One region of the Limosilactobacillus pulli genome, then DNA from elsewhere that is predicted to be linked to it. Evidence: predicted binding sites of a transcription regulator. Region 1 holds the regulator's gene; each other region holds the start of a gene.

Region 1 (7,807 bases):
ACGCAGCCCAAAAAGCCGCCCAGATCAGAAACAAAGTGCTGATGCCGAATTGAAAAGCTCGAAATCAAAAAGATACCGACTGCTCCTAATGCAGCCCAGAGCCATTGACGATGCTTCAAAAATTTTTCCATAGTTCAAAATTGCTCCTATTGGCTATTCATGCAAGTGATAGTTGTAGCTGGAAACGACGATGTTTTCCCGTGAGTTCAAAGCAGCTCGCAGTCTGACACTGGTCTGGTTATGCAGTGCCATCTGCCATGGCTTATTGGGAATAAACTGCGGTACCAGAACCGTTGTTGAATAGTTTCTGGCTGCCGCTCGCTTGGCAACGACATCAACAAAGCGCAGCGTTGGCTTGGCAATTGAGCGATATGACGAATGAATATCGACAAATCGTACGTCTGGATACTCTGCTTTAAACTCATTGGCCGTCTTGTGTTCTTTACCAGGGTTTTCATCAAATGAGACGTGCATGGCAATGACATAGTCACCGATTGAACGCGCATAATTGATGGCTCCCTTGGTAACTCGGGTCACGTTACCAATCAAGACGATCACGGTCGAACCATCATAGTCATGCAGCTGAACCTTGGTCTTTTCGGCAATCCGCAGCTGCATGCCGACCTTGATATAGTGGTTGTGAATCTTGTAGAACATAAACAGCAGAGCAGGCATGATGATCAAGTATGGCCATACGTTGCCAAAATGCTGCCAGAACAAGAAGACAACCAGGCATGCCGAGATCAAGGCCCCGACCAGATTGATCGTGGACTTGCCCAGCCAGTGTCCCTGGCGATGTCTAAACCAGTGAATGATCATCCCGGACTGAGAAAGCGTAAATGGCACAAAAACACCAACCGCATACAGTGGAATTAACATGTTGGTCTTACCATGGAAGATCAAAATCATGACGATGGCACCAACGGCCAGGGCAATGATCCCATTGGAATATCCCAAACGGTCCCCACGATCCATAAAGGCATGTGGTAGATACTTGTCCTTGGCCATGTTAAACGCCAGAATTGGAAAGGCCGAAAAGCCAGTATTGGCAGCAACGGCTAAGATCATGGCCGTAGAAAGCTGCAGCAGGTAAAAGCCGATTCCATGACCGTCAAAGATTACGGCACCAATCTGTGAAAGCACGGTGGCATGTGAGTTTGGCACAATTCCAAAGTAGTAGCTAAAGAACGTGATTCCGCCAAAGAAGGCAGCCAGAATTAGACTCATGATCGCCAGCGTATTGGCCGCGTTCTTCTTTTTAGGTTCATTAAAGTTTGGCACGGCATTGCTGATCGCCTCAACCCCGGTCAATGAGGATGAACCGGCTGAAAAAGCCCGAATAAACAGCACTGCCGACATTCCGGCAACCGGTGTTCCAAACGATGCCGTCGCATGATAGGTCAAGTGGCCCGTGGCAATATTGATAAAGCCCCAAACAATCATGGCCGTGATCATAACGATAAAGAAATAAACCGGAACCGTTAAGAAATTGGCACTATCACTCAATCCCCGCAGGTTCAAAATCATAATCAGCAAGACGATAATGACTGAAATCGGCACCGAATACTTATAAAGCTGCGGGACCGCAGAAACGATCGCTTCAGTGCCGGAAGTCGTTGAAACCGCGACCGTCAGCATATAGTCAACCAAAAGTGAGCCACCAGCCAACAAGCCACCGGTGCGGCCCCAGTTTTCGGTAGCAACGACATAGGCACCACCACCGCTTGGATAAGCATTGATGATCTGCCGATAGGAAAACGTGATTGCCACCAGCAGAATCAAAACCAGCGCTGCAATCGGCAGTGAGTACCAGATCGCGGCCGCTGACAAGGTTACCAAAACAGTCGTAATCTGTTCAGTACCATAGGCAACGGATGATAAAGCATCCGACGATAACAAGGCCAATGCCTTAAACTTGGTCAAATGGGCCTGGCCTTCATCCAGCGTCTTTAATGGCTTACCAATGAGGACGCGTTTTAAATACCGCCACATATTCTTTTTCTCCTTCACTCTATTAAGATATAAAGTCAACAGTTATTCTACACCACTAAAATGGTTAATACCACCCACCCGCAATTGGCGGATCAGCGGTTTAAAAGACTTTATCAAAGCTGCTCTATTCATCGATACGCGCGTTGACGGCCCGTCCCAATTCAAGATCCTGGCCAGCAACGCTGCTATTGATCCCCCACCAGTAAAATACTAGTGAACATAAAATGATTACAACAAAGTCAAAAGGATATTCAATCCAGTTCTGACCACCAAAGCCATCACTACCCAGATAAGACATAATTGATATGAACACCAGATAGCCCAACAGCCAGCCGCATCCTTTCAGCTGCATCTTCCAAGAAACGTGATGGTAACGAATCTCATAATAGGCATAGATTGGCAGACCGAGGCAAATGACAAAAATCACCTCAATCGTCGTCGGCCACATTGCCCAATAGATTGCAAGGCTGGTCAGCACAAACGACAATGGTGCCATCCAGCTTAAAGAACGTGGCTTAAATGGCCGCTTCAAATCAGGCGCAATTTTTCTAAGTGCTACGGCAGCTACCGGTCCCGTCAAATAGGCAATCAGCGTTGAGGCCGAGATGACGCTGGCAAGCGCACTCCAATTACGAAAAATGCAGACCAAAACAGCCGCCAAAATCAGATTCACCACCATGGCAAAACGCGGTACCATATAGCGGCGCTGCAGTCTCCCCAGCCAAGCTGGCAAATGATCGCCACGCGCCATTGCCGCCAGCGTTCGTGAAGCATTGGTAACAAAAGCCACCCCGGTACCAAACGGCGACACGAAAGCATCAATATACAAAAGAATCGTCAGCCAGTTGATCCCCATCAAAATGGCCAGATCTGCAAACGGCGAAGCAAAATTAATCCCGTGCCAGCCATGCGCAGACAAAAGTGATGGCTTAACGGCACCAATAAAAGTAATCTGCAACAGAATATATAGCACAGCTGTAATCGTCAGTGAGATCACGACCCCACGATAGATGTTTTTTTGTGGATCCTTCATCTCGCCACCCAAATTGACGACCGTTTGAAAGGCATCGTATGAAAAAATAATTCCGGCTACCGTTGTCGCCTCAAAAATCGAACGGCTGCCATAGGGCATAAAGCCTTGAACACTGTGACCAAAGTTGCCGGTATGAAAACCACTCAGCATCAAAACGACAATCGTCAAAGTCGGCATCAGCAGCTTAAAAATCGAGATCAAGCCCGTAAAATGAGTTAAGATCTTAACTGACCAGAAATTGATCAGCGTAAAAACGATCATAAACGCAAAGACCACCAGCAGCCCTTGATTGGTAATGCTGTCATGGCTGACAAAGCTACGCGTCCAGTTGGCCCAGCTCCATGGCCATGAGCTCATGTATTGAACCGAGGCTACAGCTTCAATCGGAATCAGTGTAATCAAAGAGACCCAATTAGCCCAAGCAGCTACGAATCCCAACAACGGGCCGTGACTGTATTGAGCATAGCGGCTCATGCCCCCGCTTTCTGGAAACATCGCCCCTAATTCTACGTAGTTAAAGGCAATCACCATGATGATGATCGCCCCTAAAATCCAGGAAATAACCGCTGCCGGCCCCGCAATTCTAGCCGCTTCGCCAGCCCCAAACAGCCATCCGGATCCAATTAATGAATTCAGAGCCAGTAAAATGACGGAAGTTAAAGACATTTTCTGACTAGGTATTTTTGATGACATAAAAATTACTCCACTAAATAAGTTAGCGCCCATCATTTTAATGGACATAACTAACAGAATACCACTAAGTGGCCATTAAACGCAAAAAAGCGTCTCAACTTAAAGTCGAGACGCTTTTTATTCATCCAATAAGGATTACATCATGCCGGCGCCGCCTTGAGGAGCAGCTGGCTGATCATTCTTTGGTTCTGGCTTGTCAGCAACAACGGCTTCCGTAGTCAGCAGCATTGCAGATACTGAAGCAGCGTTTTGCAGAGCCGAGCGCGTAACCTTGGTTGGGTCAACGATACCAGCGGCAACCATATCTTCAAACTTGTCAATGGCAGCGTTGTAGCCAATACCAGGCTTTTCGCTCTTCAAACGGTTAACGATAATTGAGCCTTCAACCCCGGCGTTTTCAGCGATTTGACGAACTGGAGCCTCAAGAGCCTTCTTAACGATGTTGACACCAGTTTCTTCATCGTCACTTTCGGTTTCAACGTTTTCCAGGGCTGGAATAACGTTGATCAGTGCCGTACCACCACCAGGTACGAAACCTTCTTGAACGGCAGCCCGCGTAGCGTTCAAGGCATCTTCAACACGGTACTTCTTTTCCTTAAGCTCAGTTTCCGTAGCGGCACCAACCTTGATTACGGCAACCCCGCCCGACAGCTTGGCCAGACGTTCTTGAAGCTTTTCCTTGTCAAATTCAGAAGTCGTGTTGGCAATGGCCTGCTTGATTTGTTCAACCCGTTCGGCAATAGCGTCCTTGGCACCGTTACCGTCAACGATGGTCGTGTTGTCCTTGGTTACGGTAACCTTGTTGGCAGATCCAAGTTGAGCCACCGTAGCATCCTTTAAACTCATGCCCAGGTCGTCAGAAATAACCGTACCGCCAGTCAGAATGGCAATATCTTGCAATTGAGCCTTACGACGGTCACCAAAACCAGGCGCCTTAACAGCGCAAACGTTGAACGTCCCACGGATCTTGTTCAAAACCAGCGTTGGCAGAGCTTCACCAGTAATGTCATCAGCAATGATCAGAAGCGAGCGGCCTTCTTGAACGACTGCTTGCAGCAATGGCAAAATATCTTGAATGTTGCTGATCTTCTTGTCAGTAATCAGAATGTATGGGTTATCCAGGTCGGATTCCATCTTGTCCGTGTCAGTTACCATGTATTGAGACATGTAGCCGCGGTCAAAGCTCATCCCTTCAACCACGTCAACCGTCGTGTCAACGCCGCGGCTGTCTTCAATCGTGATAACACCATCGTGACCAACCTTTTCCATAGCATCGGCAATCAGTTCACCGACTTCTGGGTTGGCAGCCGAGATCGAAGCGATTTGAGCAATGTCATCTTTGCTTTGAACTTCGTGGCTCATCTTGTGCAGTTCTTCAACGGCTGCCTTGGTAGCCTTGTCAATCCCGCGACGAATGCCGACCGGGTTGGCACCGGCGGCAACGTTTTTCATACCGGCGTTGACGATGGATTGCGTCAGAACCGTAGCCGTCGTCGTACCATCACCAGCGTTGTCGTTGGTCTTGGAAGCAACTTCAGAAACCAGCTTGGCACCCATGTTTTCAAAGTGGTCTTCCAGTTCAATGTTCTTGGCAATCGTAACCCCGTCGTTGGTAATCGTAGGAGCACCGTAGCTTTGTTCCAAAACGACGTTGCGGCCCTTAGGACCAATCGTCGTCTTAACGGTATTGGCCAGCTTGTCTACCCCACGCAGCATTGCCTTGCGTGCATCTTCAGAAAATTTGATTTCTTTTGCCATTTTAGATTTTCACCTCATTAATATTGATCGAATGCGAAAACAAGTCTACTTAGTCAACAATGGCAACCAGGTCTTTTTCACGAACGACCAGGTACTTTTCACCCTTGTATTCAACTTCATTGCCTGCGTACTTGTCAAACAGGACGCGGTCGCCTTCCTTAACGACTGGAGCAACTTTTTGACCATTGTCCAGGTAGCGGCCTTCGCCAACTGCGACAACCGTACCCGTCGTTGGCTTATCCTTGGCATTGTTAGCCAACACGATTCCGCCAACCGTCTTTTCTTCAGCTTGTTCCGCTTTAAGAACAACGCGATCTCCTAATGGTTTTAACACGTTAATCCCTCCATCAATCATCATTAATAATTCAGATATTTATTTAGCACTCTCATCACCTAAGTGCTAATTACATGATCTACTATATCATGATCTTGCCAAAATGCAACAATTATTTTGACCAATTTTGACTATTAGACTTTTAAAAACGCTTTAGTTACTGATATCAAGGCATTTTGACTTTTTGATCAATAATTAAAAAAACACGACGATTGCTCGCCGTGCGTTACACTATTTTTGACCATCTTTGGCATTGTTGTTTTCAATAAAGTAGATCAGTGTCTGCAGCTCATTGGTCAGGTCAATGTTTTGCACCTGAACGTCTTTTGGCACTGACAGGCGTACCGGCGTAAAGTTCAAGATACCGTGTACACCGGCCTCAACCAGCTCATCAGTAACTGCTTGTGACTTTTCACCGGGAACCGTTAAAATAACAACGTCAATCTGCTGTTCCTTCAGCTGCTTTTTCATCTCACCGACTGGGTAGACAGGAATCCCACTCTTAACGGTATTGGCCAGAGCAGGTTTAGGATCAAAGGCGGCACTGATCCGCAGATTGGTACTTTGATGAAAGTTATAGTTCATCAAGGCACTGCCCAAGCTGCCGACCCCGACCAACGCCACACTGGTCAGTTTGTCTTGATTCAGGATACCCTTGAAAAAGTTCAAAAGCTTTTCCACATCATAGCCATAGCCTCGTTTGCCCAATTCGCCAAAATAGGAAAAGTCGCGTCGAATCGTTGCTGAGTCAACCTTGACTGCTTCTGACAGTTCAGTTGATGAAACCCGCCGCTTGTTGGCATTAAGCAAAACGTTCAGATACCGATAGTAGACCGGCAACCGCTTAGCCGTGGCACGGGGAATTTTACGCGTTGCCATTAATAGATTCCTCCAATTCAGATTCTAGTTTGTGAAAATTATTCCTTTATTATTTTAGCAACTCAGCCAGACTTTGTGAACTATTTTCCAAGAAAAGAATCTTTTTTCATACTTAACATGCCTTTTATTATGCTACAGGGATCGATGCTTGTCTATGAGGAATTTGTGAAAAACCGATTGCTGTTTTGATTATGCGCATCTGATCATTTGCTCTCGAACCGATTTTTTACACACTAAATTAAATGCTTAACATTGTCGTCACTCGGTTCAATCTCGCCAGTCCACTCAATCTTGTGCTACAATCTTACTGATTATCTACAATAAAAATGAGGTTGAACTATGCTCTTATTGCAAACCAATAACGTTGAGCGTCGTTTTGGCAACGATGTCTTGTTTCACAATATGAATATGCAGATCCAAGATCACGGCCGTACTGCCCTGGTTGGCCGTAACGGTGCCGGTAAAACGACTTTCTTAAAAATCGTTGCTGGCCTGACCGAGCCCGATGAAGGCACGGTCACCCATGCTCGTGATCTCACGATTGGCTACTTAGCCCAAAATCAAGGACTCGACAGTCAAAACTCAATCTGGGCTGAATTAGACAGCGTTTTTACTCCCCTACACGATCTAGAACGTCAGCTGCATGATCTGGAAGAACGATTAGGAACGCTTGCTCCTGACGATGCTGACTATCAAGAAGTACTAGCCAGCTATGATCGACTGTCGGAACAGTTTAAAAAGCAAGGCGGCTATGAATATGCCTCCCGGATGCGGGGTGTTTTGCATGGTTTTGGCTTTGGTGAAGAAATGTATGATACCTCAGTCAATGCGCTTTCTGGCGGTCAAAAGACTAAGCTGGCCCTAGCCAAGATTTTGCTGCAGTCGCCTAATCTTTTAATCTTAGACGAACCGACCAATCACTTGGATATGGGTGTTTTAAGCTGGTTGGAAGATTATCTTAAAAGCTACCAGGGTGCGCTCTTGATCGTCTCTCACGACCGTTACTTTTTGGATCGCGTCGTTACCGATGTTTATGATCTAGACAACCGGACTCTGATTCACTATACCGGCAACTACACTCAGTTTGTTACCCATAAGCGTGAACGACTGCAAGCGGA
Region 2 (7,807 bases), on a different contig from region 1:
AGTGAATTTAACTAGACGCTTTGGATGGAGATCTGAGGTGGTGCCTAATGGTTAAGATGATTCGCGCAGTAACAAAATAGTTTCGTCGCATGGTCAAATGAATGGAGCTGATACCGATGGGCAGTGAATTTAGTTAGTCAGGTTCAATATTTGGCGCTGATGACCATTTAAAATGGGGCGATCTTATGTATAAACCACCATAATTTGAACAACGCAAGATGGCTGGCAAATCGATAAATTAATAAAAATCAATATAATAAAAGAAATTGAAACAAAGAAGCGATCGTGAAATCAAAACACGGTCGCTTCTTTTGTTATGTCGTAAACTATTTTGCTGGCTGGTCGAGCTTTTTGACGATCCAAAAGACTGGTAAGCCGATAATCACGACACCGGCAAAAAGCATTACGCCGGCCGGATCATTGATAATTTCGCTGACCAAAACGAAGATGCCACCAGCAATGGCAATAATCGGAATCCATGGGTAAAGTGGGGTGGAAAATGGTCGTGGTGCTTCATTGGTTTTGCGCAGAATAAAGATACCAAAGAACGCCAGAATGTAAAAACAATAAACGGTGAAGACGCACAAATCGGATAAATGATCTGGATCAAAGAACATCATCATGATTGTAGCCAAAATAATGATAAACAAAGTTGCCGCTACCGGCGACTTACCTTTTGGCGTTAGATAGGAAAGCGTACGTGAAAATGGAATATCACGTCGTTTGGCCATTGCATAGACGATTCTTGGAAACGTCAGCATCTTACCATTGATCGTTCCCATCATTGAAATAATGATACCGGCAGATAAGAGCTTGCCGCCAATCGTACCGAAAGCTTTGACGGCAAGATAGGCAGTGGTATTTTCGCCGAGCCGATGAATCGTTTGAACTGGCAAAAAGCGTAAAACGCCAATTGTAATCAAAGTATAGATTAGCAAAACCGCACTGATTCCCAGGATGATCGCTTTTGGCAGCAGTTTTTGGGGATTTTTCATCTCACCGCCCAAGTTGGCAATCAAAATCCAGCCATCATAACCGAACAAGGTTGCTAAGATAGCAACACCAAAATTTCCGGCCGATTGATGAACCTGACTGAGCGTTTGGCCAAAGGCATCTTGATGGCCCCAGAATAGACCAAAGATGATAATAGCGGCAATTGGCACCATTTTTCCAATCGTAGTGATCACGGAAAATACTGCACCAACGCGATTTTCCAGCATGTTCATGGCACCAATGACTAGGATTGTGATTACAGCCAACGGAATGCGCCAAGCAGCACTAAGCCCAAAAAGGTTGGCCATCAGAATGCTCATAAAGCCGGCAACTGAGGCAATAATTGCGGGACCATAGACAATGATCTGCATCCAGCCAGCTAAAAAGCCCCAAATGCGTCCATAAAGGTTTTCGATATAGACATACAGACCACCGGTATATGGCATTTGTGAGCCAATCTCAGCAATCGTCAAGCCAGCCGTCAGCGTGATGATACCACCCAGAACCCAGGCGAGAATGGCCATGGTTGAAGATCCTGCACTGTCCAGGACTGAACCTTGCTTAAAAAAGATACCGGAGCCGATGATGGTACCAATTACGATTGAAAGCGCCGAACCGAAGCCTAACGAGCGTTTAAGCTCTGTTTGCGGCTGTTTTTTCATAGGAATTTCCTCCATTCATTAGTCCAACAAAAAACCGAGCCGTCCAACTGCCAAGAAGGTTCAAAAGCAGTCGGGCATGCTCGGTGTCGCTGGTAATTTGAGCGCGTCAAAGATCCTCAACTGCTTTCAGATTGAAGCTGAGGATGAAGATTGATGAAGTTTGAAATAATGCAGAGTCATTAAATCGCTCCTCCAGACGCTGGAAAATTTTACGATTCTTACAATAACATGAGAAAAAATTAAACGCAACAAATTATCAATGAAAATAAATTCAAAAAACATCCTTGCAATCTCGGCTCAATCCTGTTATACTGGCAAAGTTGATTAAATATGACTCTGCCTAAGACTCAGGTGGCGTAAGCCTTAATGAATGCCTGCCGAGGAAGAAATGAAATGTTCCTTCTCTATGTCTGCCGGTCATAGGGATTTTTTTAAATCCGATCAAAATACATCGCAGGAGGTGAAATTCATGAGCGAAGCAACGATTGCTAAGAAGGCTGAAGTAGTTAAGAACGTCAATGAAATGCTGACGAACGCTGAAACGGCCATTGTTGTTGACTACCGTGGTCTGACGGTTGCTGAAGTTACGGATCTGCGTAAGCAGCTGCGTGATGCAGGCATCAAGATGATGGTTATCAAGAACAAGATTCTGGAACGTGCCGTTGAAGGTACGGACTACGAAGATCTGAAGAGCACGTTCGTTGGCCCAACGGCCGTAGCATTCTCAGACGAAGATGCTATTGCCCCAGCAAAGATTCTGAAGAAGTTTGCTGACGACCACGAAGCTCTGGAAATCAAGGGTGGCTTCATCGAAAAGAAGGTTCAAACCCTCGACAAGATCAACGAATACGCTACGATGCCAAGTCGCGAAGACCTGCTGTCCATGTTGGCAAGTGCTCTGCAAGATCCAATGCGGAAGATTGCCCGTGCAGTCAAGGCTGTTGCCGACAAGAAGAGCGAAGAAGAAGCTGCCTAAGCTTTATAGCGTACCCGCTAATTTTAAAAATCTGCGCCTGAGCGCATAAACCGAAATATTGGAGGAAAATTAACATGGCTTTTGATAAGGATGCTATCATTGCTTCTCTGAAGGAAGCATCAATCTCTGACCTTAACGACCTGGTTAAGGCTATCGAAGAAGAATTCGACGTTTCTGCAGCTGCTCCAGTTGCTGTTGCCGGTGCTGCCGGTGGCGACGCTGCTGCTAAGGACAGCTTCACTGTTGAACTGACTTCTGCAGGTTCTGCAAAGGTTAAGGTCATCAAGGCTGTTAAGGACATTACTGGTCTGGGTCTGAAGGACGCTAAGGACCTGGTTGACAACGCACCATCCGCTGTCAAGGAAGACGTTAAGGAAGACGAAGCCAACGACATCAAGGAAAAGCTTGAAGCCGCAGGTGCTACTGTTACCCTTAAGTAGTCTCAGCTTAAATAACAAAAAGACGATCGCTGTTAGCGGTCGTCTTTTTGTATATGTAAATATTGATGTTTTTATGGATTAATTTCTTTGTAAAGAAAATCAAAAGAAACTGTTTGGCATTTCAGCAATTATCTGCATTATTTTATTAGCGATTGCCTATTTTGGCGATTTAGCCATCAGCAATACATTAATCAACTATCACAGCTGGGTCGGCATCATCTGCCAGACGTTCGGGGAATTTCCAGTTTATCTGATTTTTGCCTTATGCGGCCAAATTGCGATGACTTATGCTTGGTGGGGCGGTTTTGAAAAATTGATGGCAGTACCATTGTTTGTCGGTGGGCTGACATTGTCACTTTAGCAAAACAAGCAATACGTTAATGAGTTCTTGGACTATCTTTATTCAGCTCATACTAATCTCAAAAATGGTACGGCGATTGCAATGGCCAACAGCGACTCGGCAACGGGTGGCTTTTCAGAATCGATAATCATCACCGTCTGGATATTGTTTTTTGCTGCCTTTACGCTGCTGGCGCAATGGTGGTTGAAGAATAAGACGCAAGGCCAACTGACGCGCTATATGCAGATTGCTGTACTGGTATCCTTTACGGTCTGGTTTGCTCTGGAAGTTAATCTGACCTTAAAGGAACTGTGGGGACACTATCGCCCTTATGAACTGACGGCTGGTAATCATGAGTTTACCAACTGGCTGACGATTAATGGCGTTAATGGTCATAAGTTGTTTCCATCAGGACATACGATGGCAGCAACGCTATGTATCGTTTTCTCGTGGTTCGTCTCCAAAGTCAAGCGCAAGGGATTCTTTATTGGTGGGATCATCTATGGTGTCTTGATCGGACTGAGCCGTGTAATTGTAGGAGCCCATTTCTTCTCTGACGTTACGTTCTCGTTTTTTCTGACGGCATTGATCATCTTTGTGATGAACGGACTTGGCAAGAAACTGATTAGAGACTTTTGCTTACAAAAATTTAGTGGTTTAAATCTGTGAATCAGAATACAATAAACGCTGAATAAAGGACGATGAAAGTAGGAAACAACGAACTGCTTTTAAAAATAATCAAAACTTTTTCTTACTGCTACAAGGCTTGAAGAGATCACGTTGTAATCGCTTTCCAAAATCCAGTGATTGTTATTAATTTCACAAAAAGTGTTTACAAATCCGAGAAAAAGAGTATAGTAATAATTGTTCAAAGGATAACAAAGTTGTTGAAAAGTAATTAACTGAGAAGGAGTAAGTGCAATGACAGTTAAAGCCAAAGCCACTGTTAAGGCCACTGAAAAGCCTAAAGACAAGGAACAAACTGCTGAAGAACTGATTAATGGATTGATTGACAAGAGTGAAAAGGCACTTGATCAATTACGCACATTTAGCCAGGAACAAGTCGACAAGATCTGTCAAAACCTGGCGCTGGCTGCTGAGGAACACCACATGGATCTGGCGGTTTCTGCCGCTAACGAAACCGGCCGTGGGGTTGCTGAAGACAAGGCCATCAAGAACATCTACGCCAGTGAATACATCTGGAACAACATTCGCAACGACAAGACGGTTGGGATCATTGATGAAGATGATGAAAACCAAATGATTACGATTGCTGATCCGCTGGGGGTAATTGCTGGGGTCGTACCGGTTACCAACCCAACGTCAACGGTAATTTTCAAGTCAATCGTTGCCTTGAAGACGCGGAACACAATCATCTTCTCGTTCCACCCACAAGCCTTCAAGTCATGTGTAAAGACTGGTCAGATTCTGGAAGCTGCTGCTGAAGCTGCCGGTGCACCAAAGGACGTTATTCAATGGATTCCACAATGCAGTCGTGAAAATACAACGGCATTGCTGCAGAATCCACGCATTGCTACGATTCTGGCTACTGGTGGCCCTGGCCTGGTTAAGGCAGCTTACAGTTCTGGTAATCCTGCACTGGGTGTCGGTCCTGGTAACGGTCCGGCCTACATTGAAAAGAGCGCCAATATTGATCGTTCGATCTACGACATCGTCCTTTCAAAGACTTTCGATAACGGTATGATCTGTGCTACTGAAAACTCGGTTGTTGTCGATGACGAAATCTACGACCAGGTTAAGGAAGCATTCAAGAAGTGGAACTGCTACTTCTTGAAGCCAAGCGAAATTCCAACCTTTACCAACGGCTTTATTGACCCAGATCGTCACCAGGTCCGTGGCCCAATTGCTGGTCGTTCTGCCAATGATATTGCCGAAATGTGTGACTTGAAGAACGTTCCGGCTAACACTAAGGTCCTGATTGCCGAATTGGATGGCGTTGGTCCTAAGTATCCATTGTCTGCTGAAAAACTTTCACCAGTGTTGACGATGTACCGTGCCAAGGATCGTGAAGATGCTTTCCGTATCTGCAGCGAGCTGCTGGCATATGGTGGTGAAGGTCACACGGCCGCTATTCACACTAATGATGATGAACTGATTAAGGAATACTCGTTGAAGATGAAGGCTTCTCGGATCATCGTCAACTCACCATCTGGTCTGGGCGGTATTGGTAACGTCTACAACAACATGACGCCATCATTTACGCTGGGGACGGGTTCATACGGCAGTAACTCGATCTCACACAACGTTTCTGACTGGGATCTGCTGAACATTAAGAAGGTTGCTATGCGTCGTGAAAATCCACAATGGGTACAGATTCCGCCAAAGGTATACTTCCAACGGAACTCACTGAAGTACCTTAAAGAAATTCCAAACATCAACAAGGCATTTATCGTTACCGGTCCCGGCATGATCAAGCGTGGCTACATTCAACGGGTTATTGACCAGCTGCGGCTGCGTAACAATCGGGTTCAATACGAGATCTTCTCTGATATTGAACCAGACCCATCGACGGATACGGTTGACAAGGGTGTAGCTTGGATGAATGACTTCCAGCCTGATACGATTATCGCACTGGGTGGTGGTTCACCAATGGACGCTGCCAAGGCAATGTGGATGTTCTATGAGCACCCAGATACGACTTGGAACGGGGTTCGTCAAAAGTATCTTGACATCCGTAAGCGGGCCTACAAGATCGGTCGGCCAAAGAAGGCCCAATTCATCGGGATTCCTACGACTTCCGGTACGGGTTCTGAAGTTACGCCATTTGCAGTTATTACCAACTCTAAGACGCACGTTAAGTACCCATTGGCTGATTACGCTCTGACGCCAGATATTGCTATCGTTGACTCGCAATTCGTTGAATCCGTGCCTGCCAACACGACGGCATGGACTGGTCTGGATGTTTTGACACACGCTACTGAATCGTATGTTTCCGTAATGGCAACTGACTACACGCGTGGCTGGTCGCTGGAAGCCATCAAGGGCGTTATGGAAAATCTGGAGGCATCTGTCAAGGGTGATAAGCTGGCCCGCAAGAAGATGCACGACAGCTCCACGATTGCAGGTCTGGCCTTTGCCAACGCTTTCTTAGGGATTACGCACTCTTTGGCCCACAAGATGGGTGGTGCCTTTGATCTGCCTCATGGTCTGGTAATTGCGATTGCACTGCCACAGGTTATCCGCTTCAACGCTAAGCGCCCAACCAAGCTGGCAATGTGGCCACATTACGAAGACTACCGTGCTGATAAGGATTACGCCGAAATCGCTCGCTTCTTAGGCTTGAAGGGCAACACGACTGAAGAGCTGGTCGAAGCCTACGTTCAAAAGATCATCGAACTGGCTCACAAGTGTGGCGTAACGCTGAGTTTGAAGGCTAATGGCGTCAAGCGTGAAGACTTTGACAAGGTTGTTGATCAATTGGCTGTATTGGCTTATGAAGATCAATGTACGACGGCTAACCCAGTTGAACCACTGGTCAGCCAGCTTAAGGAACTGCTGGAACGCTGCTACGATGGTACCGGCGTTGAAACGGAAGAATAGTTTAAAGTTTTCTGATTATCCTCAATTAATTTTCTCAACTTAAATTCTCAACTTTAAAAGACGGTTGCGGATCCACGACCGTCTTTTTTGATTATAATTAAAAAAACATGAGAAATAGATTGACAAATTCTCAGCTATGCCTTAGCGTATTAAACAAGTTAATCAACGGAACAAAACACAGTGATCCGGAGAGTAAGGTTATGGCTGACTGATCAGCGACCCCGATGAAGTGTGAGCGGGGACAGGAGCCATAACTGGAAAGTAGCCGGTGAGTGGCCGATGCGACGTAAGAAGTGTCGGACGGGTGCGCCCGTGATCGCGCCAGCGTATGAACACGTACGCGTTGAGGCTCAATTGGTGACGGTTGAGCAAAAAAAGGTGGTAACACGCAAAAGCGTCCTTTTCAAATCATGGTCTGATTTGAAAAAGGCGCTTTTTATTTTCCGTTGATCACGAAATCTTAGCTAAGATCTCTTTTTAAAACTTATTTACTGATTGAAAGGGGATTGACTTTTATGAATACGAACAAACTGACTTTTCGCAATACGCTATTGATTGGATCCTTGATTTTTGGGATGCTCTTTGGGGCTGGTAATCTGATTTTTCCGGTTCACCTGGGACAAATGGCTGGTGCACATTGGTTTAGTGCCGCAAGTGGCTTTTTGATCTCAGGGGTGCTCCTGCCATTGATGGCCTTATTGGCAATCAGTATTACGCGATCTAATGGTATCTATGATCTGGCGCGTCCCAACGGTGCCTGGTATGCACTTATTTTCTTGATTTTGGTTCATGCAACGTTGGGACCACTGTTTGCAACCCCACGAACGGCAACCGT
Region 3 (7,807 bases), on a different contig from region 1:
GTGCCGGCTGTTCTACGGAAACTGCAGTGGCTGGTTTAGCCTTTGACGTTTCAGAAGCAGCGGCTGCGGCAGGTGCAACACTGGCAGCTGGAGCAGCTTTGGCACCACCAGCCAAGAAGGCATCAACGTCCGCCTTAAGAATCTGGCCATGGTGACCGGTACCAGCAATCTTGGTCAATTCAGCACCCTTTTCACGAGCATAACGACGTACGGCTGGCATTGCCAGTACTGGCAGTGAATGGTCTGCAGCTGCTGGAGCGGGAGCGGTAGCAACTGGAGCGGCTTTAGCAGGAGCCGGAGCAGGCGCCGCGTCGCCTTCAACGTTGCCTTGACCGGCTGCAACCTGCAGTTCAACCAGAACTTGGCCAACCTTGACGTCATCGCCCTTTTCAAAGTTGATCTTAGTAACCGTACCGTCAACTGAAGAAGGAATTTCTGAAGTTGACTTGTCGTTTTCAATTTCAACCATGTCAGCATCCTTAGCAATCGTATCGCCGACCTTGACGTGCCATTCGCCAATCGTACCTTCTGCCATCCCTTCGCCCAGTTCTGGCATCTTGAACTGATAGATTTCAGCACCGCCAGCCGGAGCAGCTGGGGCCGATTTGGCGTCTGATGCTGCACTTTCATCAACGTTGCCTTGACTATCAGCAACCTCAAATTCAATCAAAACTTGGCCGACTTTGACGTCATCACCTTTTTCAAAATTGATCTTGGTTACCTTGCCATCAACTGGAGAAGGAATTTCTGAGGTTGACTTGTCGTTTTCAATCTCAACCATGTCGGCATCCTTGGCAACGTCATCGCCAACCTTGACGTGCCATTCACCAATCGTGCCTTCTGCCATTCCTTCGCCCAGCTCTGGCATCTTGAATTCGTATTTGCTCATTGATCTTCCACCTCGCGATTAAAAGTTGACGGTTTCCTTAACCTTATCAACAATGTCTTGCTTGTTAGGCAGCCATACTTCTTCGGCATCACTGAATGGATATGGCGTGTCCGGAGCAGCTACCCGAGCAATTGGGGCATCCAGGTACAAAATGCCTTTTTCACCGATCAGCGAGGCAATCTGACCGCCAACACCGGCCTGCTTTTGAGCTTCTTGAACCAGTACGACGCGACCCGTCTTCTTGACGGATACCAGAATCGTATCTTCGTCAAGTGGAGCCAGCGTCCGCAGATCAACAACTTCGACATTGATGCCTTCTTTAGCCAGTTCATCCGCAGCTGCCAGGCTTTCTTGAACCATGTAGCCATAGGTGATGATGGAAACGTCCGTACCTTCACGCTTAACGGCTGCCTTGTCCAATGGAACGGTGTAGGCTTCGTCAGGCACTTCTTCTTTAACGGAACGGTACAGCTTCATGTGTTCGCAGAAAAAGACTGGATCATCGGAACGAATTGCTGATATCAAAAGCCCCTTGGCATCGTATGGACCGCTTGGCACAACCACGCGCAAGCCGGGAACCTGAGTCAGCAAGCCTTCAAAGCTATCGGAGTGCAGTTCAGGCGTGTGAACCCCACCACCAAATGGAGCCCGTACCGTAATTGGGAACTTGCGCGAGCCACTCATCCGGAAGCGGTAACGTGCCATTTGCCCAGCCAGTTCATCAAAAGCTTCGTAGATAAAGCCCATAAACTGCAGTTCTGGTACCGGACGGAATCCTTCCAGCGCCATCCCGTTGGCCAGGCCGATAATGCCTGATTCAGCCAGTGGCGTGTCAAATACTCGATCTTCACCGAATTTTTCTTGCAGGCCATCCGTTGCCCGAAAGACACCACCATTTTTACCAACGTCTTCACCAAAGATCATTACCTTGTCGTCATGAGCAAGCTCTTCATCCATGGCAGCCGTAATTGCCTTGATCATTGTCATCTTAGCCATGATTACTTAGCCTCCTTTGCCTGATAAGCATCCAACTCTTTTTGAATTGCTGGTGGCGTAACCACATATTCGTTTTGCATCAGTTCGGTGACGGTTTGAGCTGGTTGGGACTCAACCTTTTCCATTGCGTCATCGACTTCTTTGTTGGCTGCATCAACGCAGGCCTTTTCCTTGTCTTCATCCCAAAGGCCCTTGCTCTCTAAGAACTTGCGCATCCGAATCAGTGGATCCTTCTTCAGCCAGACGTCTTCTTCACTTTCGGAACGGTAACGATGAGGTACGTCACCGGCAGTAGTGTGTGGTCCGTAACGGTAGCACAGCGTTTCGATCAAAACAGGACCATTGCCGGCCGTGATCCAGTCGCGTGCCTGCTTGGCAACACTGTAGACTGCCAAGGCATCCATCCCATCGACTTGCAGACCAGGAATCCCACTGGCAACGGCTTTTTGTGCCAAGGTTGGGGCTGCCGTTTGTGCCTTTCTTGGAACCGAGATTGCGTACATGTTGTTTTGAACGACGAACAGTGCCGGTGCCTTAAATGCGCTGGCAAAGTTGACACCTTCGTAAAAGTCACCTTGCGAGGTACCACCATCACCAGTATAGGTGTAGGCAACGTTCTTGCTGCCCTTCTTCTTCAAGCCCAGTGCAACACCGGCCGTTTGGGCATATTGAGCACCAATGATGATCTGAGGTGGAACCGCCTGCAGATCTTCAGGATACTTGTTGCCGTTGACGTGGCCGACACTCCACAAGAAGCCCTTCCACATTGGCAGACCATGCTTTACCAGCTGTGGTACGTCACGGTAGCCGCCAAGCAGAAAGTCATCCTTGCTCATCGCAAAGTTGGAGCCCATTTGACTGGCTTCCTCACCGGCAGTTGGGGCAAAGAAGCCCAGCCGACCTTGCCGACAAAGCTTCATGGTCCGGTCGCCTAAAACTCGTGACCAAACCATTTGCTCAAACAATTCAACCAATTCATCATCACTCAGGTCAGGCATCAGATCGGGATTAACGACTTTGCCATCTTCGTCCAGAACTTGAAGCGGCTTGATTTCGGGGTTATGTTTAAACTCCTCAAAATCCAACTTTTTCATCTAGAACAACCTCCTTTAATAAACGATGAAACGCTTACAAATATATTTTTAAACCATTTTATTTAAAAATCAAGTCTTTTTTCGAAAAAAACGAGGGAAACTTTCTCCATTCACGGAAACGCTTTCCTAGTTGATTTTGTGAAATATTATGCAATAATACTCATTAATTCGTGAAACATTATGCATCAGCTACCAACGAGACGATCTCCTTGTTCAGACCGGTTTCGTTCATGCCGCGATCGACAGCTTCACGCAGGGCTGCAGCAGAATGAGCCATTGCTTTTTGCTCACGTTCATTCAATTGGACATCAATCACCTGTTCAACCCCATGCGCGTTGATTACGGCTGGCGTACCCAGGTAAAGATCATGGACGCCATATTCGCCATTGACATAGGCACCAACTGGTAAGACTGCATTTTCATTGCGCAAGATAGCTTTGGTAATCCGCATCAAAGCAGTGGCAACGCCATAGTAGGTTGCACCTTTGCGATTGATAATTTCGTAGGCTTTGTGACGAGTTTCATTTTCGATTTCCAATAGCCGCTCAATAGAGACATTTTGCTCTTCAGCAATCTTAAGCAGATTCTTGCCACCGATTGAGGCTGAAGAATAGGCCGCAAATTCAGAATCACCATGTTCGCCCAAAACATTGGCGGATACATCAGCTGGGCTGACGTTAAATTCCTTAGCCAATACTACCCGCAGCCGTGCCGTGTCCAGCAGCGTACCGGAGCTGATAACCCAACTGGTTGGGAATCCTGAGATCTTTTGGACGGCATAGGTCAGAATGTCGACTGGGTTGGCAGCTACTAAAAAGATGCCGTTAAAGCCGGACTTAACCACGTTTTGCGTAACATCAGCCATGATCTTGAGGTTCTTGTTGATCAATTGCAGCCGGGTTTCGTCAGGTTTTTGGGCAGCCCCGGCACAGATTACAACGAGATCAGCATCGCGGCAGACTGAGTAGTCAGCAGACTCAACTTTTTTAGGCGAGGTAAAGGCCATAGCATCCTCCAAGTCCAGCGTGTCGCCTTCGCCTTTGCTCTTAGTGTAATTGATAATCGCGAATTCTTCAGCCAATCCCTGCTGAACCATGGCAAATGCATAGGCAGAACCAACCGCGCCGTCACCAATCAGCACGACCTTTTGTTGTCGATAAGACATATTATGATACCCCTTTGTTAATTATTTCATGAACAGGTTGACGTAGATTGGAACCAGAATGTCCATTGCCAACGAAACGATAACTACGGCAACCGAAGCCATGGCCCCTTCAATTGAGCCTAATTGCAGCACCTTGGCAGAACCAACCGTGTGACCGGCAGAACCCAGACCCAGACCAGTACCAACCTTGGAAATCTTCTTCAAGCGGAAGACCTTGATCAAGAAGTTGGCCAGGGCGTAGATGATGACGGCGTTTAAAATACATGCCATGGCAGTAACGGCAGGGTCACCGCCAACCCCCTTGGCAATTGGCATGGCAACAGCAGTCGTTGCGGCTTGTGGCAGCATGGCAGCCGTGGAAACTCGCGACAGACCAAACAGCTTGGAAACCAGTTGAATCCCAAACAAGGAGATAAAGCCGCCGACAAACAGCGTCAAAACAATATCAAGCCAGTACTTCTTGAAAATATCATTTCGACGATACAGCGGAATGGCAAACGCAACCGTAGCCGGGTTTAAAAACCAGAAGATGATGTTTCCGCCTGGCAGGTAGTACTTAGTGTAGACGGCAGCCGTCGTAGAGCCAATGCCCTTGACCCAGATTGCCAAAACCGCAATTCCAAAGACCATCCCGACCAAAAGCGGCGTGAACAAGAAGAACCCATGACTGATCTTAAACAGCCACATTCCCAGCAGATAGCCAACAAGCGAAATAAAGATACCAGTATATGGCAGCATTAGTGATTGAGTGAATATGCTTAAAACATTTCCTTTACTATTTTATAGCGTTTAATGAGCTAATTTTTGTGAGACGTTTTTTACTGGCGCATCTGATTTCTTAATCAAGCGTTCATGCAGCTTAACGAAGAAGTTACCAACGTAAGCAATTACGACCAGCAAAATGATCGTTGAGATGATGATCACGCAGATGTCTTGCAGACCTTCTTTTTTCATTAGACCCAGACTACCGGCCAGCTGAACGCCAGATGGAACGAACAGGAATGCGATCAAGCTGATCATAAAGTCACCAAATTTTTCAACTTGTTCCAATTTAACAATGTGCGTTGCCAACAAAACGTACAGCAGCATCATCCCAATCAGAGTAGTTGGTACGACGAAGCTGGCTGGAAACAGATCCGAAATGAATTGTGACACAAACAGGATGGTACCAAAGATCCCCATTTGAACCAAAATTGGTGCGGCCTTTTTTTCTTCTTGCTTGGTCGCAGTCTGCTTTGCTTTCTTATCCATAAGTTTTTCCTTCCCTCAAAATCAATCCAAAATATCATTAAAATAATTGCAGTTAATTCGATTTAAGATGATCATCCTTGATATCGATTACACAAGCTATTATAGTTAACAATCTTGATTTTGTGTTAGGCTACCAAATTTTGATCTGAGATACCTTTTGAAGGCGCTGAAATGCCCTGAATGAAATTTTTTGGCAAAATAAAAAGCAACAAATGCACTATCTCAGGCATTTATTGCTTATGTAATTATTAGACAATTTGGCTTATTGCAGTCCAATTGCCTTCTTGGTCTTAGCCACGTATGACCTGCTGACCGAAATCTTACTACCGTCTTTTAACGTTAATTCGTAGGTGTGATTAAAACTTGGCTGCATCTCATCAATTTCATCCAAATTGACGATAAATCCCCGGTGTATCCGCATAAAATGCCTTGGATTCAGCAATTGGGCGATACTCGTCAAGGTCTGGCGGCTGATCAACAGCTTGTCGTTTCTAAGATGCAGATGCGTATAGTCTCCCTGGGTTTCAATGTACATGACGTCACGTTTTTGGATCACCATTGTTTTGTCATCAATCGTGATCGACAGTCTTGGATTTTGCCAGGCTGCCTGTTCAGCAACATTTTCTGCTTGGTCGGCGGTTCCTCGAATCTTGGCAACCCGGGCAACGGCCTCGTTGATGCACTCGGGGTCAAACGGCTTGAGAATATAGTCAACGGCAGCCTCATTAAAGGCATCGACCGCATAATTGTCATAGGCGGTTGCAAAAACGATTGCTGGCGGTTGCGGCAGCTTTTTCCAACGTCTAGCCAGCGCCATCCGATTGCCGTCATCCAGCTTGATATCCAAAAATACCAGATCAGGCTGATTAGCATTGACCTTTTGATCTGCCATCATTACCCCATTGGCCTCGTCAATCTCATTGATCAGCACATTTTCCTTCAATAAATAATGCAGTTCATTTCTGGCTAACTGCTCATCGTCAACAATCAGTACTTTCATCGGTCGCCACTCCTTTCAGATTGGGCTTTTGTTCAGTTTGTGCATAAGGGATCAAAAGCGAGATTGAAGTACCCGTTTTTCCGGTAACGATCTGCACTTTGGCACTATCGACATACAGACCTTTTAGCCGCGCGTTTAGGTTTTGCAAGGCCGTACCGCTGCCGTGCTTGGAATTGGTTTTTTCTTTACCCAGCTTATCAATCACGTTAGGATCGATACCCTCACCATTATCGGTCACCCGAATCTCTAGATATCTGCCTGACCTGGTAATCCAAATATTGATGATGTTGCCGGTCTTGCGGTTGCCGAATGCATGGTGAATTGCATTTTCAACCAGCACTTGAATTGCAAATGGCGGTACCAATACCTGATCATCAACGCTGCTAAAGAATTCCACGTCATACTTATCGGGAAAGCGCGTCTGTTCCAGGTTTAAATAGGCCTTAACATGAGCTTCTTCTTGCTTGAGCGGAATCTTGGACTGATTGGCACCCAACAGATTGGAGCGGAAAAACGTACTCAGCTCACGCAGCAAAAAGCGCGCCTTTTCACTATCAAACCGAGAAATTGCAATAATCGTATTGATCGAATTGAAAAAGAAGTGTGGACTGATCTGAGCTTGTAATGATTTAAGCTCGGCATCCCTAAGCAAACTGGCTTGGCGCTCTTTTTCGCCCAAAACGATCTGAGTGGCCAAAATTTCACCCAGGCCCTCGCCAGTTTGAATCTCAATCGGCGTTAATTTCCAGTTTTCCGTAAAGTACAAGGTCAAAACACCTAAGACCCGACCACCAAGCATCATCGGAATCGCCATTCCTGCCTGTAATGGGCAACGCAAATTTTGACAGCCGATTTGAGCGGCATTATAAACCAGCTGCGTCTGTTTTTCTCGTAAAGCTCGCTTAACAAAATTCGGCACGTTATCTTTCGGCATGTCTTGGCGATGATGGTCGCTGCCGGCTCCTGCAAAGGTGAGCGTTTTTTAACCGTTGCCGATACCGACCGCATCAAAATCAGTATATGCCAAAATTAATATAGCCACTTATTTAGCCGACTATGGCTGCAAACCGTGACGAAATGCTGGTAAGGTTCTAACGGCCAGTTTCATCACCGAACGCGTCTGAACAGCCCGCGTGTCGACTTCTTGACGAAAATAAAGCGATAAGATCATCAAGAAAAATACCGTCCCAACAGAGCTGATCACGATCATTGGCAAGGCGATAAAACTAACCAGCTTCAAGTGTGTTGGACTAAACAAACCAACAAACACCATCTGAATTGACTCCATCATTAAACTGATCAAGAAACCTTGCCAAGGCGGCATCACGACAAAATGCCGCCGATTCTTGCGATAAAGCATCCTTGACAAAACCCCGATCAGAGTCGAGCCGATAATGTAAAACCATGCATCA

The links. The regulator Rex, encoded in region 1, represses fermentation and respiration genes when NADH is low (regulators of the CRP and FNR family bind a similar motif). The targets are predictions, from matches to a motif close to TTGTGAANTANTTCACAA.
Region 2: a site for Rex is predicted at 4,219-4,236, ahead of adhE (bifunctional acetaldehyde-CoA/alcohol dehydrogenase). Genes of this name have one in related genera too.
Region 3: a site for Rex is predicted at 3,116-3,133, ahead of pdhA (pyruvate dehydrogenase (acetyl-transferring) E1 component subunit alpha). Genes of this name have one in related genera too.

Annotation. Positions count from the first base shown of each region.
Region 1 is NZ_CANCWQ010000011.1:1,465-9,271, reverse strand. Features, by position in the region: gene QOS03_RS04830 (hypothetical protein) at 1-131, opposite strand, end outside; gene QOS03_RS04825 (APC family permease) at 154-1,992, opposite strand; gene QOS03_RS04820 (APC family permease) at 2,117-3,718, opposite strand; gene groL (chaperonin GroEL) at 3,854-5,476, opposite strand; gene groES (co-chaperone GroES) at 5,526-5,810, opposite strand; gene QOS03_RS04805 (redox-sensing transcriptional repressor Rex) at 6,042-6,689, opposite strand; gene QOS03_RS04800 (ABC-F family ATP-binding cassette domain-containing protein) at 7,029-7,807, shown strand, end outside.
Region 2 is NZ_CANCWQ010000005.1:38,348-46,154, reverse strand. Features, by position in the region: gene QOS03_RS02755 (APC family permease) at 327-1,655, opposite strand; ribosomal protein L10 leader region at 1,977-2,096, shown strand; gene rplJ (50S ribosomal protein L10) at 2,125-2,631, shown strand; gene rplL (50S ribosomal protein L7/L12) at 2,706-3,071, shown strand; partial or broken gene QOS03_RS02740 (phosphatase PAP2 family protein) at 3,181-4,080, shown strand; gene adhE (bifunctional acetaldehyde-CoA/alcohol dehydrogenase) at 4,333-6,972, shown strand; gene brnQ (branched-chain amino acid transport system II carrier protein) at 7,488-7,807, shown strand, end outside.
Region 3 is NZ_CANCWQ010000012.1:18,841-26,647, forward strand. Features, by position in the region: gene QOS03_RS05155 (2-oxo acid dehydrogenase subunit E2) at 1-889, opposite strand, end outside; gene QOS03_RS05160 (alpha-ketoacid dehydrogenase subunit beta) at 908-1,885, opposite strand; gene pdhA (pyruvate dehydrogenase (acetyl-transferring) E1 component subunit alpha) at 1,888-2,979, opposite strand; gene QOS03_RS05170 (L-lactate dehydrogenase) at 3,158-4,144, opposite strand; gene QOS03_RS05175 (LrgB family protein) at 4,166-4,882, opposite strand; gene QOS03_RS05180 (CidA/LrgA family protein) at 4,934-5,395, opposite strand; gene QOS03_RS05185 (LytR/AlgR family response regulator transcription factor) at 5,658-6,395, opposite strand; gene QOS03_RS09655 (sensor histidine kinase) at 6,376-7,329, opposite strand; gene QOS03_RS09660 (LytS/YhcK type 5TM receptor domain-containing protein) at 7,450-7,807, opposite strand, start outside.